2 regions of the Halalkalibacter lacteus genome follow, and region 2 is predicted to be linked to the other one. Evidence: a T-box and tRNA genes for the amino acid it is inferred to sense, from the RefSeq annotation. Region 2 holds a T-box; the other holds one or more tRNA genes.

Region 1 (6,522 bases), on a different contig from region 2:
GCTAGTAAAGTCAAAAGGGAAACAGAACCATTATGAGGTAGCTAAAAAGGGAAAAACGCCTTTTTTCACTAACTCTTAAACCGTTGTTCCTCCTGAGGAATCTCCATCTCCTCCTTTTTGTCTGGCAAAACTGTAACCTTCCCCACCTTCATCTTTCTTAAATTGGACATGCCGTACAAAGAAATAAATAAGAGTGTGACCTGCCCCTAGTACAAGGAGAAGAATAGGGATTCCTTTTTCTTCTGAGAAAAATGTCACCGTTGCTAAAAAGGCAAGTACAGAAACAATTCGACCTGAATTTACAAATAATTCTCGAACAACAATATATTCTACCCTCATTTCGGCAGCCTTCCATCCTTTTCCTATAACATCAAATGTAAGGGAGACATACGGTACAAGTAGCATCGGATAAGCTATTGAGACAACTACACCGTACATAATTAATTTAGTGAAAGTTAAATCCCCTATTACTATAATAAAAATAGCTGAGTAAAGGATCATTCCACCGAATAAGATTAGTTTCTTTCTAAACGTCGGCTTAATGATACGGGTAACAATATAATAAGTAACAAATTGCACCGCCGAAGCTACTAAGCCATATGTACCAATGGCAAGTTCACTCCCTGTTGCAATATATACCCAAACCACTATCACAAAGACAAAAGTTCCTTCTCGTAAGCCTTGAAAGAAATGGGCACGTAATATTTGCCGCCAGTTTGAATTTTTCTTACGCTCCTTAAGTATTCTTTTAAAATAAAATTGTCCTTCGGCTGAACGTCTCTGTAACAAAAAACTAGTTAAGACAGCTGCAACGAAGAGAGAAAGCGAAATGGTAAAAATAACTGTATACCCCGTGAATTTTTCCATTCTTGTAATAATAAAACCAGCCAAAATAGGTCCGATCATCCCAGCAAACGATGTTAAAAGCCCAAGAAATCCATTAAAAAAATCTCTTGTTTCAGGTTCAGTAATCTCAAATGTCAAAACATTAAAGGCTAGCCAGTAGAAACCAATGCCCATCCCTATTAACGCACCCAACAGCAAAAGATATTGATTCGCCTGATCTCCTAGAAAAAGAACTGTTAAAAAAAAAGCTGCAAGTGTAATAACCCCGGCCCTTAATACAATAACGCGATCAATTTTTTTCGCTATTTTCCCTGCTACTATAAACGCTAGTGGTTGCATGACAACCGAACCTAAATTATAGAGAGCAATATCAACAAACTCCCCCGATTGTTTCCATAAATAAACATTTACAAATGTATTAGACAAAGCAAAACTTAACGCATAGAGCCCTCCTATTACGAGCAAAAGAGTTAAGTCTCTTGTCACCTCTATATCACCAATAACTTTCTTTAGCAATAACTTATTCACCGACTCCACCACCCTTACAAGTAGTGTGTCACCTCAAAAAGCGGTTATACACAAAAAGCCCTTAAGGCGATTTTTCCTTAAGGACTTTTTGTAACCTAATTATAACACTTAAGTTCTTTTCTTATTTAGCTTCGTTGAAACGCTTTGAAACTTCATCCCAATTTACTACATTCCAGAATGCATTAATATAATCAGGACGGCGATTTTGATAATTTAAGTAATATGCATGCTCCCATACATCTAGTCCAAGGATAGGCGTTTTCCCTTCCATAAGAGGAGTATCTTGGTTTGGAGTACTTGTTACAGCAAGCTTTCCTCCATCAACAATTAACCAAGCCCAACCAGAACCAAACCGATTAGCACCTGCATTTGCAAATTCTTCTTTAAATGCTTCAAGGCTACCAAACGTTGAGTTGATTGCATCAGCAAGTTCTCCTGTCGGTGCTCCCCCACCATTCGGGCTAAGGATTTGCCAGAAGAACAAGTGGTTTGCATGACCTCCACCGTTATTACGAACTGCTCCACGAATGCTTTCAGGAACAGCATCTAAATTAGAAACTAATTCTTCAATGCTTTTGCCTACAAGATCTTCATGACCTTCAAGTGCTGCGTTTAACTTTGTGATGTAAGTATTGTGATGTTTTCCATGATGAATGTTCATTGTCGCCTCATCAATATGAGGTTCTAGTGCGTTAGCTGCATAAGGTAATTGTGGTAATTCGTAAGCCATTATAATTCCTCCTCAAAGTAAGTAACAAAATAGTGTGGAGTCGAAACTCCACAAGTGGACTTTAGCAACATTTTTGTTTCATAAGTCTTCCAATAATTACATTACCAAAACTTGAACATTCTTGCAATGATTATGCTCACTATTTTCAGTAAAGTAGACAAATTTACTCTACCCTAATTTCACGAAAAGTAAACTTCATTAAAAGATTTGCTATGTACAAAATAAAATGGACTAAGTGTGTATTTTCGTCAAGACATCCATCAGCTCCTGCCACTTTATTCGCTTTCGACAAAAAACTATATTTTGTAACAAATGTTTTGTAAAATAGCAAAAAAGGATCTGCATATATGCAGATCCTTATAGTTATTCATAGTAATGGAGGAGGAAGAGGGATTCGAACCCCCGCGCGGTTTGACCCGCCTGTCGGTTTTCAAGACCGATCCCTTCAGCCGGACTTGGGTATTCCTCCGTGTTTCAAATATGTATATAAGTTGGTGGACCCTGTAGGACTCGAACCTACGACCGATCGGTTATGAGCCGACTGCTCTGACCAACTGAGCTAAGGGTCCTCTATGGGGCGACTGATGGGAATTGAACCCACGAATGTCGGAATCACAATCCGATGCGTTAACCACTTCGCCACAATCGCCACAAGAAATCTATTTATGTTACAGGAATAGCGGCGGAGGGAGTCGAACCCACGACCTCACGGGTATGAACCGTACGCTCTAGCCAGCTGAGCTACACCGCCATAATATGGCTCCACAGGTAGGACTCGAACCTACGACCGATCGGTTAACAGCCGATAGCTCTACCACTGAGCTACTGTGGAATATCTTTTAAAGACAAGGATTATAATATCATGCTATTCAGTGAACGTCAACACCTTTTTTCTTCCCCAAAAAAATAAAGAGCAAATTGACTGCTCATACTGATCTAATTTACCATACATTACTATAGATTAACAAGCATTTCATTAAAGATACGAGTTTTTGTAAAGGGTATCTCAAAAGGTCGATTTTAAGCCTTTTGAGTACCTTCATTCATTTAGAATTAACGCTCTTCTCCAATCACTGCTTCGGCAATATTTACAGAGTGATCGCCAATCCGTTCTAAGTTACTTACAATATCAACAAAAACAATACCAGCTGAACCAGAACATTTTCCTTCGTTCACACGATGAATATGTTGTTTTCTAAGCTTTCGTTCCATTTTGTCAATCTTCTCTTCCTTCTCTAGAACAGAACGAGCCATCTCTCCGTCTATTAAATCCAATGATTGAATTGCTTCCTTCAGTGTAGAAAGAGTCAATTCAGACATTTCACGTAAGTCTTCAAGTGCTTTATCTGAAATATGAACTTTATTTGCTTTTTGATAATCTTTTAATTCAACAATATTTTCAATGTGATCACCAATTCGCTCAATATCTCGAACGGTATCCATCAACATTGAGTGCATTTTTGAATCATGAGCAGATAAGGATCTTGATGAAATTTGAATTAAATAATCAGTAATCTTACGGTCTAGATTATTAATAGCCTCTTCAAATTGAATAGACATTTCAGCATGTCTCTTTTGACCGTTTTCTAAGTACTGACTCACCTCATAAAGACCTCTTTCTGAAAATTCAGCCATTCTAAGAACTTCTTGTTTAGCTTGCCCAAGAGCTATAGCTGGTGAGCTACCAATAAACCTAGGGTCTAGATGCTTCGCTTTATATTCTATACTATATTCTTCCCCCGGAACTAGCTTCGTTACGATAATAGCTAATAACGCAACAAAAGGCAATTGAATCAATGTGTTAGATACATTAAATATCCCATGCGCAAAAGCAATTGTCATTGGACGATTAAGACCTATTTCGATTGCTAAATAACTAATAAAGTTAAAGAAAAGCGGATAGATCATTAAGACTATAACAGTACCAATCAAATTAAAAATTACATGTGTTAATGCAGCTCTTTTGGCCGCAACAGAAGCTCCGATTGCAGCTAAAATCGCTGTAATCGTCGTTCCAATATTATCTCCAAATAAAACTGGTAGTGCTGAATCTAATCCCATTGCTCCTTGTTCATAGAGCTGTTGCAATAAGCCAATTGAAGCACTTGAACTTTGTACAGAAACAGTAAAAATCGTCCCAATTACAACACCTAGTAATGGGTTTTCACTCATACTTACCGTCAATTCAGCAAATGATTCTAACTCCCGCAGTGGTTTGAGACCGGTCCCCATTAACTCCAGACCATAAAATAGTGCACCAAAACCAAAAATCACTTGTCCATAATTGTTAACTTTTTTAGCCTTTATGAAGAAAATTAACGCAGCGCCTACTGCAATAATCGGTAAGGCATAAGCAGATATTTTAATCCCAATAATAAAAGCTGTAACCGTCGTTCCAATATTTGCGCCCATAATAACGCCAATTGCTTGTTTTAATGTCATAAAACCGGCATTAACAAGTCCAATTGTTAAAACCGTTGTACCTGTGCTTGTTTGTAAAAGAACTGTAACAACAACTCCAGCAAAAACACCCATAATTGGATTAGTTGTAAATTTATCAAGAACGTCGCGTAATCCCTCTCCTGCAACTTTTTGCAACCCATCCCCCATATACTTAATACCAAACAGGAAAATACCTAGTCCACCGAAAAACATGAACAAGAGCGTTTGTAAATCCACAAATCCTCATCCCTTCATTTCATAAGTCAAAGTAATCATCAAACTTTCGACAAACATCAACATGAACACCCTGTCTATTATTAAGCATTGTCGAACCATTTGTAAACAAAAAAAGTTTAAAAGTTCACACGTTGTTTCGATGTTGTTCAAAATAAAATTATTTATTACCTTTAAGATAAAAGAATAACAATGCCGTCTCAAGTCGTATAAGAAATGCTATCACCTTAAGTATTCTATGTATGGCTTATTGTTATTGCTGCATACGTGCTACATTTCTGTGCTTTGACACTTTTGTTTAAAAATATACGTAATACTTATAGCAATTCTACTCTCTATTCGTTAAAATAACGAGGAGTGAAAGAGGTGATTATCCTGAGCTATTGGGCCTGGTTTCGTAAAAGCTTCTACAGTAAAAAAGTGATTGCATATAGTCGGTTTCGCCCCATTACATCAACAATTGGGTATGTACTCTTTATCATATTTATTTCTAGCACTCCATATTTTGTCACATTATACTCAACAGCTATATCAGGCGTAGAACAATTTGACAACATTTTACAAAATGACATACCAAACTTTCAAATTAGAGAGGGAGCTCTCTATTGGGAAAGTGAAGAACCTTTTTATACCGAAGTTGCTGGAGAAGGATTCTTCCTAATCGATTCCTCCAATACATATACAGAGCAGAAACTGCAACAATTGCACGATGGCATTGCCCTACAACAACATGAATTTTTATTTATAGCTGATGGTAACAGTCAATCAATTCCATACACACTTCTTGGGTTACAAGAATTTTCGAAAGACGATCTATCTAAGCGCATAAGTGATTTACAAGGATTTTTGCCAATTTTATTACTTATCATCATCAGTCTGCTCTTCGTTGCACTTGCTGGTCTAGCCTTTCTTGGTGTGTCACTATTAGCTCTTGTTGCTTTATTATTTAAAGGCACACGCAATTTGGAATATCGTCATTTATGGTTAATTACTGCCCATGCAATAACACTTCCTGTTATTCTGCTCTTTTGGGTCGATGTTTTAATTTATCCTATTCCGTTTAGTGCATTCATAGCATCCACCTTTCTATTCGTTGTAATTTCGATAAAATCCATTCCGGTCCCTAGAAAAAAATGATAATAAAAAAGAAAAGCGAGTAACTAATCACCGTTACTCGCTTTTTTGGCTATCTTTTAATGATTTAATAAGAATTCTCGTTCCATCTACTGACGTAACGATGATATCAGTGTTAGCTTCAATCCAATGACTTCCACTAGTTGCGCTATATTGTTCTCCTGCGATTTCAACTGTACCAGTCGGCCGAAAAGAGCTAACCGTTCTCCCTTGTTTCCCTATTAGTTCATGATATTGTTCATTAATTGAGTTGTATCCTAAGTCACTTGTTAGCTTATCTTTCAGCGTCATTTTTGCCCATAAATTTCGTGATGGAAACACTTTTAAAAATAGTGCTGAACTAAAGCCGCCAACAATAAAACCCATAGAAACTAGAGTACCATAAATAAAAGTTGGGGCTGGAACTGCTAGACCAATGATCATTAAAACTACGCCTAACAAAGCAACCGTACCATCAGTTATAACTTTTCCATCAACTATAATTAATACTAAGCCGACAATGTATAAGAGCACTACCCATAATCCGGTATCTCCTGTAAGGTGATACGAAAAGTACATGGCCATTATAGCAATCCCTAATATAGCAAAGAGTCCTTTAGCTCTAACAA
Region 2 (6,522 bases):
AAACGCACAAAAATTAGTCCCTGAAGGAATCGAAGGCCGTATCCCTTATAAAGGACCATTACACGATACGATTCACCAACTAATTGGAGGGATTCGTGCAGGAATGGGCTATTGCGGAACGCCGACGTTAGATGATTTAAGAGAAAATGGTCAGTTTATTCGCATTACCGGTGCTGGATTACGTGAAAGTCATCCACATGATGTACAAATTACGAAAGAAGCACCAAATTATTCATTGTAAGAGGATGATGAAACAGGAATGCTAAGGTGAGAAAATCGCTCATAGCGTGTTAAAAAAATATCAGCGGGTATTCTCCAAAAAGGTAAGAACGACCTTTTTGAACAGTCTCGTTAATAAATTATGGAAAATAGATAGGGACTTCTCTATCTATTTTTTTTTTATTAGTTGTGATAAAATAACCTCTATGTGAAAAGGTGTGGAGGGATTAGAGTGGATCATCGAATGTATAAAAAGTGGCTTTCAATCATGCTTGCGGTGGTGATAGTCGCAACTGCAATACAACCAATCAAAACAAGTGCTGCTTTTGATTTAGAGGCTGAATCTGCTATTTTAGTAGATGCAAAAACGGGGAAGATTTTATTTCAGAAGAATATCGATGCTATTCTTCCAACTGCAAGTATGACAAAAATGATGAGTGAATACCTTATCCTTGAAGCAATAAATGCAGGGAAAATTTCTTGGGATCAAGAAGTCACTATAAGTGACTTTGTGAGGACTCTTTCGTTACAAACTGCATTATCGAATGTTCCTTTGCGACAAGATGCAACGTATTCAGTAGAACAATTGTACCAATCTGTTGCGATTTATTCAGCAAATGCTTCTACGATTGCTCTCGCTGAATTAATTGCTGGATCAGAGACTCAATTTGTGAAGATGATGAATGATAAGGGTGCAGAGTTAGGATTAGAAGAATATGAATTTGTTAATTCAACAGGGTTAAATAATTCAGATCTTCAAGGAAATCATCCTGATGGTACTGGTGAAAATGCAGAAAATATGATGTCTGCACGTGCAACTGCAAAGCTTGCCTTTCATTTAATAAATGACTACCCTGAAGTACTAGAAACAGCAAGTATCCCAACAATGGTATTTGAAGCAGGCCCAGAGGAACTAATCGAAATGCGTAACTGGAACTGGATGCTATCAGGAATTGAGCCGCAACATAATTATGAAGGAGTCGATGGTTTAAAGACTGGGTATACTTCAGCTGCAGGGAATGCTTTTACGGGCACCGCAGAACGTAATGGCATGCGATTTATCTCAGTTGTTATGCGAACAGGCACTCGAGATGATCGTTTTAATGAAACGAAAAAATTACTAGATCATGGCTTTACTAACTTCACACATATGGAGCTTGTAGACGCTGGTTTTGTACCTGAGGGATTCGAACATATTCAGGTTGCTGCAGGTAAAGAAAGAGAAGTTGGAATCTCTAGCGTAGAGGCACTTTCAACGGTTATGCGCAATGGAGAAGAAAAATTATATACAACAGAACTTAGCCTTAACGAAAGTCAATTAAATGAAAACGGTGAATTAGTAGCACCATTTGAAGCGGGCACTGAGGTCGGAACACTTTCTCTTGTCTATAATGGCGATGAAGATGAGGAATTTTTATATACATCACAACGTGCAGAAGTTCCTGTTGTTACGGACGTTGAAGTTGAAAAAGCTGGTTGGTTTTCAATGATGATGCGTGCCATCGGAGGGTTCTTCTCAAGTATCTGGAATGGTGTAGCTGATACGGTTAAAGGCTGGTTTTCTTAAAAGGTAAGAAAGATTAAAGGAGTGTTCTCCTGTTATCACCAATAGTTATATGATGTGAAAGAGGTTAAATGACAGGAAGTTAAGAAAAGCTAAGGATTCCACCGAATTATTATCTACTAGTGAAACGGAGTACAGGAATCAATTACCTGTCTACTTGAAATGAATTTGGCCGAGGCTAAGCTTTTCTAAAAGGGTCCTAATTTTGCTTAGGACCCTTTTCATGCTAAAATAATAACTGAAAATTTATGTGAAAGCACCCTTTTTAAGGTATACTATTAAAGGATGAGCATTCAACTAAGAAGAACGGTATAGGAGGATATACAAATGAGCCAAATAGGAACAGACAGAGTCAAAAGAGGGATGGCAGAAATGCAAAAAGGTGGCGTTATTATGGACGTCATTAATGCAGAACAAGCAAAAATTGCAGAGCAAGCTGGTGCAGTTGCAGTCATGGCGCTTGAGCGTGTACCTGCAGATATTCGTGCAGCGGGTGGAGTAGCGCGTATGGCTGACCCAACAATTGTTGAAGAGGTATTAAACGCCGTATCAGTTCCAGTTATGGCAAAAGCACGTATTGGCCACATTGTAGAAGCACGCATACTTGAAGCGATGGGTGTCGATTACATTGATGAAAGTGAAGTGTTAACACCTGCAGATGAAGTATTCCATTTGTACAAGCGTGATTTTACAGTACCATTTGTTTGCGGAGCTCGTGATTTAGGAGAAGCATCTCGTCGTATTGGTGAAGGGGCATCTATGATTCGTACAAAAGGTGAGCCTGGTACAGGAAATATCGTTGAGGCTGTTCGCCATATGCGTATGATCCAAGGACAAATCAACAAAGTGAAACAAATGTCTACAGATGAATTGATGACGGAAGCGAAAAACCTTGGTGCTTCTTTTGACCTACTACTACAAATTAAAGAGACGGGCAAATTACCTGTAGTTAACTTTGCAGCTGGTGGTGTAGCTACTCCTGCAGATGCTGCATTAATGATGCAGTTGGGTGCTGATGGAGTATTTGTTGGTTCTGGTATTTTTAAATCGGAGAACCCGGAGAAGTTTGCTCGTGCAATTGTAGAAGCAACGACTCACTTTGAAGATTATGCTTTAATTGCTGAACTTTCTAAAGGTCTTGGAACAGCGATGAAAGGGATTGAAATTTCGACTCTTAACCCAACAGAGCGCATGCAAGAGCGCGGCTGGTAAACTCTAGGTTGGATAAGGGAAAGGAAGCTTGTAATGGTTAAAATCGGGGTATTAGCATTACAAGGAGCTGTTAGAGAGCATGTAAAATGCTTAGAGGCTCCAAATACAGAAGTCGTTGTTGTGAAAAAGGTCGAACAACTAGCTTATATAGATGGGTTGGTTTTTCCTGGTGGAGAAAGTACAACGATGCGTCGTTTAATTGATTTGTATGGTTTCTTTGAACCGTTAAAAGAGTTTGCAACTTCAGGAAAGCCGATGTTTGGTACGTGTGCAGGCCTCATTCTGATGGCAAGCTCAATTGAGGGACAAGACACAGGTCATTTAGCAGTTATGAATATGAAAGTACAGCGCAATGCGTTTGGTCGGCAGCGTGAAAGCTTTGAAACGGACCTTCATGTAACGGGTGTAGGCGAAGATATTCGTGCTGTGTTTATTCGTGCTCCTCTTATTTTAGAAGTAGGAGAAGATGTTGAAGTCCTTTCAAAGTATGGAGATGAAATCGTAGCTGCAAGACAAGGAAATTTCCTTGCATGTTCGTTTCATCCAGAGCTAACAGATGATCATCGTTTCCATCAGTTTTTTGTTACAATTGTAGAAAATGCAAAAAAATAAAGTGTAATGCGTAGATAAGGATTAGTACATACATTGCTTTGTACAGAGAGCCGGTGTGCGGTGTGAACCGGTCAGAGCATGTATCGAATCCACCTTTGAGTAGAGGTATGAAATCTTCTCGGTAGCAACCGTTATTTGCTAAAGTGGTTTTAGATAGAAGGGAATAGCACCCTACTATCTATGCAACAAGGGTGGTATCGCGGGTGCTCTCGTCCCTTCTTCAATTTAGAAGGGGTGGGGGTTTTTTTATACTGTTTTCTATTTAGTTCTACCTGTAGCTAAGTTTTTCTAATTTCTTTATTATTTGGTAAAATAAAAAAGAGTAGATTAAGGAGGACAACGATGTTAGATATTAAACGTTTACGGAAAGATTTTGAACAAATAAAAAGTAGATTAGCGACAAGAGGAGAAGATATTTCTGGTCTTGAACGTTTTAGTGAATTAGATGAAAAAAGACGTGCGATTATTGTTAAGGTAGAAGAGCTCAAGAGCAGAAGAAACCAAGTGTCACAAGAGGTAGCTCAACTAAAGCGTGAAAAGCAAGATGCTGATCACCTCATTAAAGAAACAAAAGAAGTGTCTGAGAAGATTAAGTCACTTGATGAACAGTTACGAAATGTGGAAGAAGATTTAGAGGGCATTCTCTTAACAATCCCTAATGTACCACACGAGAGCGTTCCTGTTGGGGACACGGAAGATGATAATGTTGAAATTCGTACGTGGGGAGACGTTCGCTCATTTGAATTTGAATCGAAGGCACATTGGGATCTTGCAACTGACTTAGGAATCGTCGACTTTGAAAGAGCATCGAAAGTAACGGGGAGCCGTTTTGTCTTTTATAAAGGGCTAGGTGCGCGTTTAGAGCGTGCATTAATTAACTTTATGATGGACTTACATCATGATGAGCACGGATATGAAGAAGTTATTCCTCCGTTTATCGTAAATCGAGCAAGTATGACCGGTACTGGACAACTTCCAAAGTTTGAAGAAGATGCTTTTAAAATACAAGGTCAAGATTATTTTCTTATTCCTACTGCAGAAGTGCCAGTAACAAATCTGCATCGTGATGAGATTTTAACAGCAGAGCAATTGCCAATTGCCTACACAGCATATAGTGCAAATTTCCGTTCTGAGGCGGGGTCAGCAGGGCGTGATACACGCGGATTGATTCGTCAACATCAGTTTAACAAAGTGGAGTTAGTAAGGTTTGTGAAGCCGAAAGATTCTTATGAAGCTCTTGAGACATTAACAGGACACGCTGAGAAAGTGTTACAACTTTTGAACCTACCATATCGTGTGTTACGTATGTGCACAGCTGATCTAGGATTTACTGCAGCGAAAAAGTATGATATTGAAGTTTGGATTCCAAGTAACGATTCTTATCGAGAGATTTCTTCATGTAGTAACTTTGAAGACTTTCAAGCGCGTCGTGCAAATATAAAGTATCGTCCTGAACCAAAAGCGAAGCCAGAATTCGTTCATACGCTGAATGGATCAGGTCTTGCAGTCGGCCGTACAGTCGCAGCTATTCTAGAAAATTACCAAGAAGAAGATGGATCTGTTGTGATTCCTGAAGTGTTGCGTCCATATATGGGAAATACAGAAAAGATTACAGTTAAGTAAAGTAAAAAGCTGACTGCATCAATGTGCAGTCGGCTTTTTTGATACAGAAGTTTTGTCAATAAACATAGTGTGATAATTTTTTTGAAAAGTGCTTGTCATTGTATTTGTTCTTGTATATAATAGATCTTGTCAGCAAATACGGAGGAATACCCAAGTCTGGCTGAAGGGATCGGTCTTGAAAACCGACAGGCGGGTCAAACCGCGCGGGGGTTCGAATCCCTCTTCCTCCTCCATACATAAAATGCTACACTACTTGATAAGGTAGTGTTTTTTTATATGAAGATAAGGTAGAATGAAATTTGGATGAATGGGTTTTCAATGAGGTATGAAAGTTTATTATCATAAGAACTTGACCATAGAGCGGTCAAGTTCTTAACTGATTAACAGGAGTGCGATGTCATTTGAACCATGATGAGAAATGGATGGAACTCGCTTTGCTAGAGGCTGATAAAGCAGAAGCGATAGGAGAAGTTCCTATTGGTGCTATTATTGTTAAAGAGGGTGAAGTCGTCGCTGCAGCTCATAACCGCAGAGAAATTGATCAACAAGCATTAGCGCATGCTGAACTTACAGTCATACAAGAGGCTTGTTCAAAGTTAAATAATTGGCGGTTAACTGGTTGTACCTTATATGTTACATTGGAACCGTGCCCTATGTGTGCTGGGGCAATTGTTCAATCAAGAATTGATAAAGTTGTCTACGGTGCAACAGATCCAAAGGCTGGTTGTGCAGGAACATTGATGAATCTTTTGGAAGAATCACGTTTCAATCATCAAGCAGAAGTTGTTGGTGGCTGCCTTGAAGAAGCATGTGGATCGATTTTAACAACTTTTTTTCGTGAACTTCGAAAAAAGAAAAAGCTTAAACGATCAAATTAACTTAGTTTCCAGTTTGTTACGGTTGCATTTTAATCTCAAACGATCTATACTAGGTTATGCGTCGGTAGTGACGCACATGACTTTGTTAATCATTTTGCCGTGCTAGGTGGGGAGGTAGCGGTGCCCTGTACTCGCAATCCGCTGTAGCGAGGCTGAATCCCCTCTTTAGGTTTTGTCACCGCGAGGTCTGACCTAAGTAAGTGGTGTTGACGCTTGGGTTCCACGCAACGGAAACCCATGAACCCTGTCAGGTCCGGAAGGAAGCAGCAGTAAGTGGCCCCTTCCGTGTGCCGTGGAGTCGCCTGGGCCGAGCTAACTGCTTAGGTAACGCTCGTGGTGGCATTATCAACAGAGGGTGCACGGTATTAAATTTTTATAAAAAAGGCAATTACGTTCGCGTAGTTGCTTTTTTGT

Evidence for each region. A T-box is a leader RNA that pairs with one kind of tRNA and senses whether it is charged. The one in region 2 lies ahead of serS (serine--tRNA ligase), so its partner is inferred to be a tRNA-Ser.
Region 1: it has a tRNA-Ser gene. The T-box ahead of serS (serine--tRNA ligase) is inferred to sense a tRNA for this amino acid. The anticodon was not compared.

The regions. Positions count from the first base shown of each region.
Region 1 is NZ_JAWRVL010000003.1:132,270-138,791, reverse strand. Features, by position in the region: gene SAZ04_RS03390 (MFS transporter) at 76-1,374, opposite strand; gene SAZ04_RS03385 (superoxide dismutase) at 1,496-2,104, opposite strand; tRNA gene SAZ04_RS03380 (tRNA-Ser) at 2,481-2,573, opposite strand; tRNA gene SAZ04_RS03375 (tRNA-Ile) at 2,597-2,673, opposite strand; tRNA gene SAZ04_RS03370 (tRNA-His) at 2,678-2,753, opposite strand; tRNA gene SAZ04_RS03365 (tRNA-Met) at 2,782-2,855, opposite strand; tRNA gene SAZ04_RS03360 (tRNA-Asn) at 2,862-2,936, opposite strand; gene SAZ04_RS03355 (Na/Pi cotransporter family protein) at 3,158-4,783, opposite strand; gene SAZ04_RS03350 (DUF1189 domain-containing protein) at 5,147-5,917, shown strand; gene SAZ04_RS03345 (NfeD family protein) at 5,951-6,522, opposite strand, start outside.
Region 2 is NZ_JAWRVL010000052.1:2,903-9,424, forward strand. Features, by position in the region: gene guaB (IMP dehydrogenase) at 1-241, shown strand, start outside; gene SAZ04_RS20780 (D-alanyl-D-alanine carboxypeptidase family protein) at 464-1,786, shown strand; gene pdxS (pyridoxal 5'-phosphate synthase lyase subunit PdxS) at 2,111-2,995, shown strand; gene pdxT (pyridoxal 5'-phosphate synthase glutaminase subunit PdxT) at 3,029-3,607, shown strand; T-box leader at 3,610-3,827, shown strand; gene serS (serine--tRNA ligase) at 3,950-5,230, shown strand; tRNA gene SAZ04_RS20800 (tRNA-Ser) at 5,371-5,463, shown strand; gene tadA (tRNA adenosine(34) deaminase TadA) at 5,632-6,108, shown strand; RNA gene ffs (signal recognition particle sRNA large type) at 6,206-6,471, shown strand.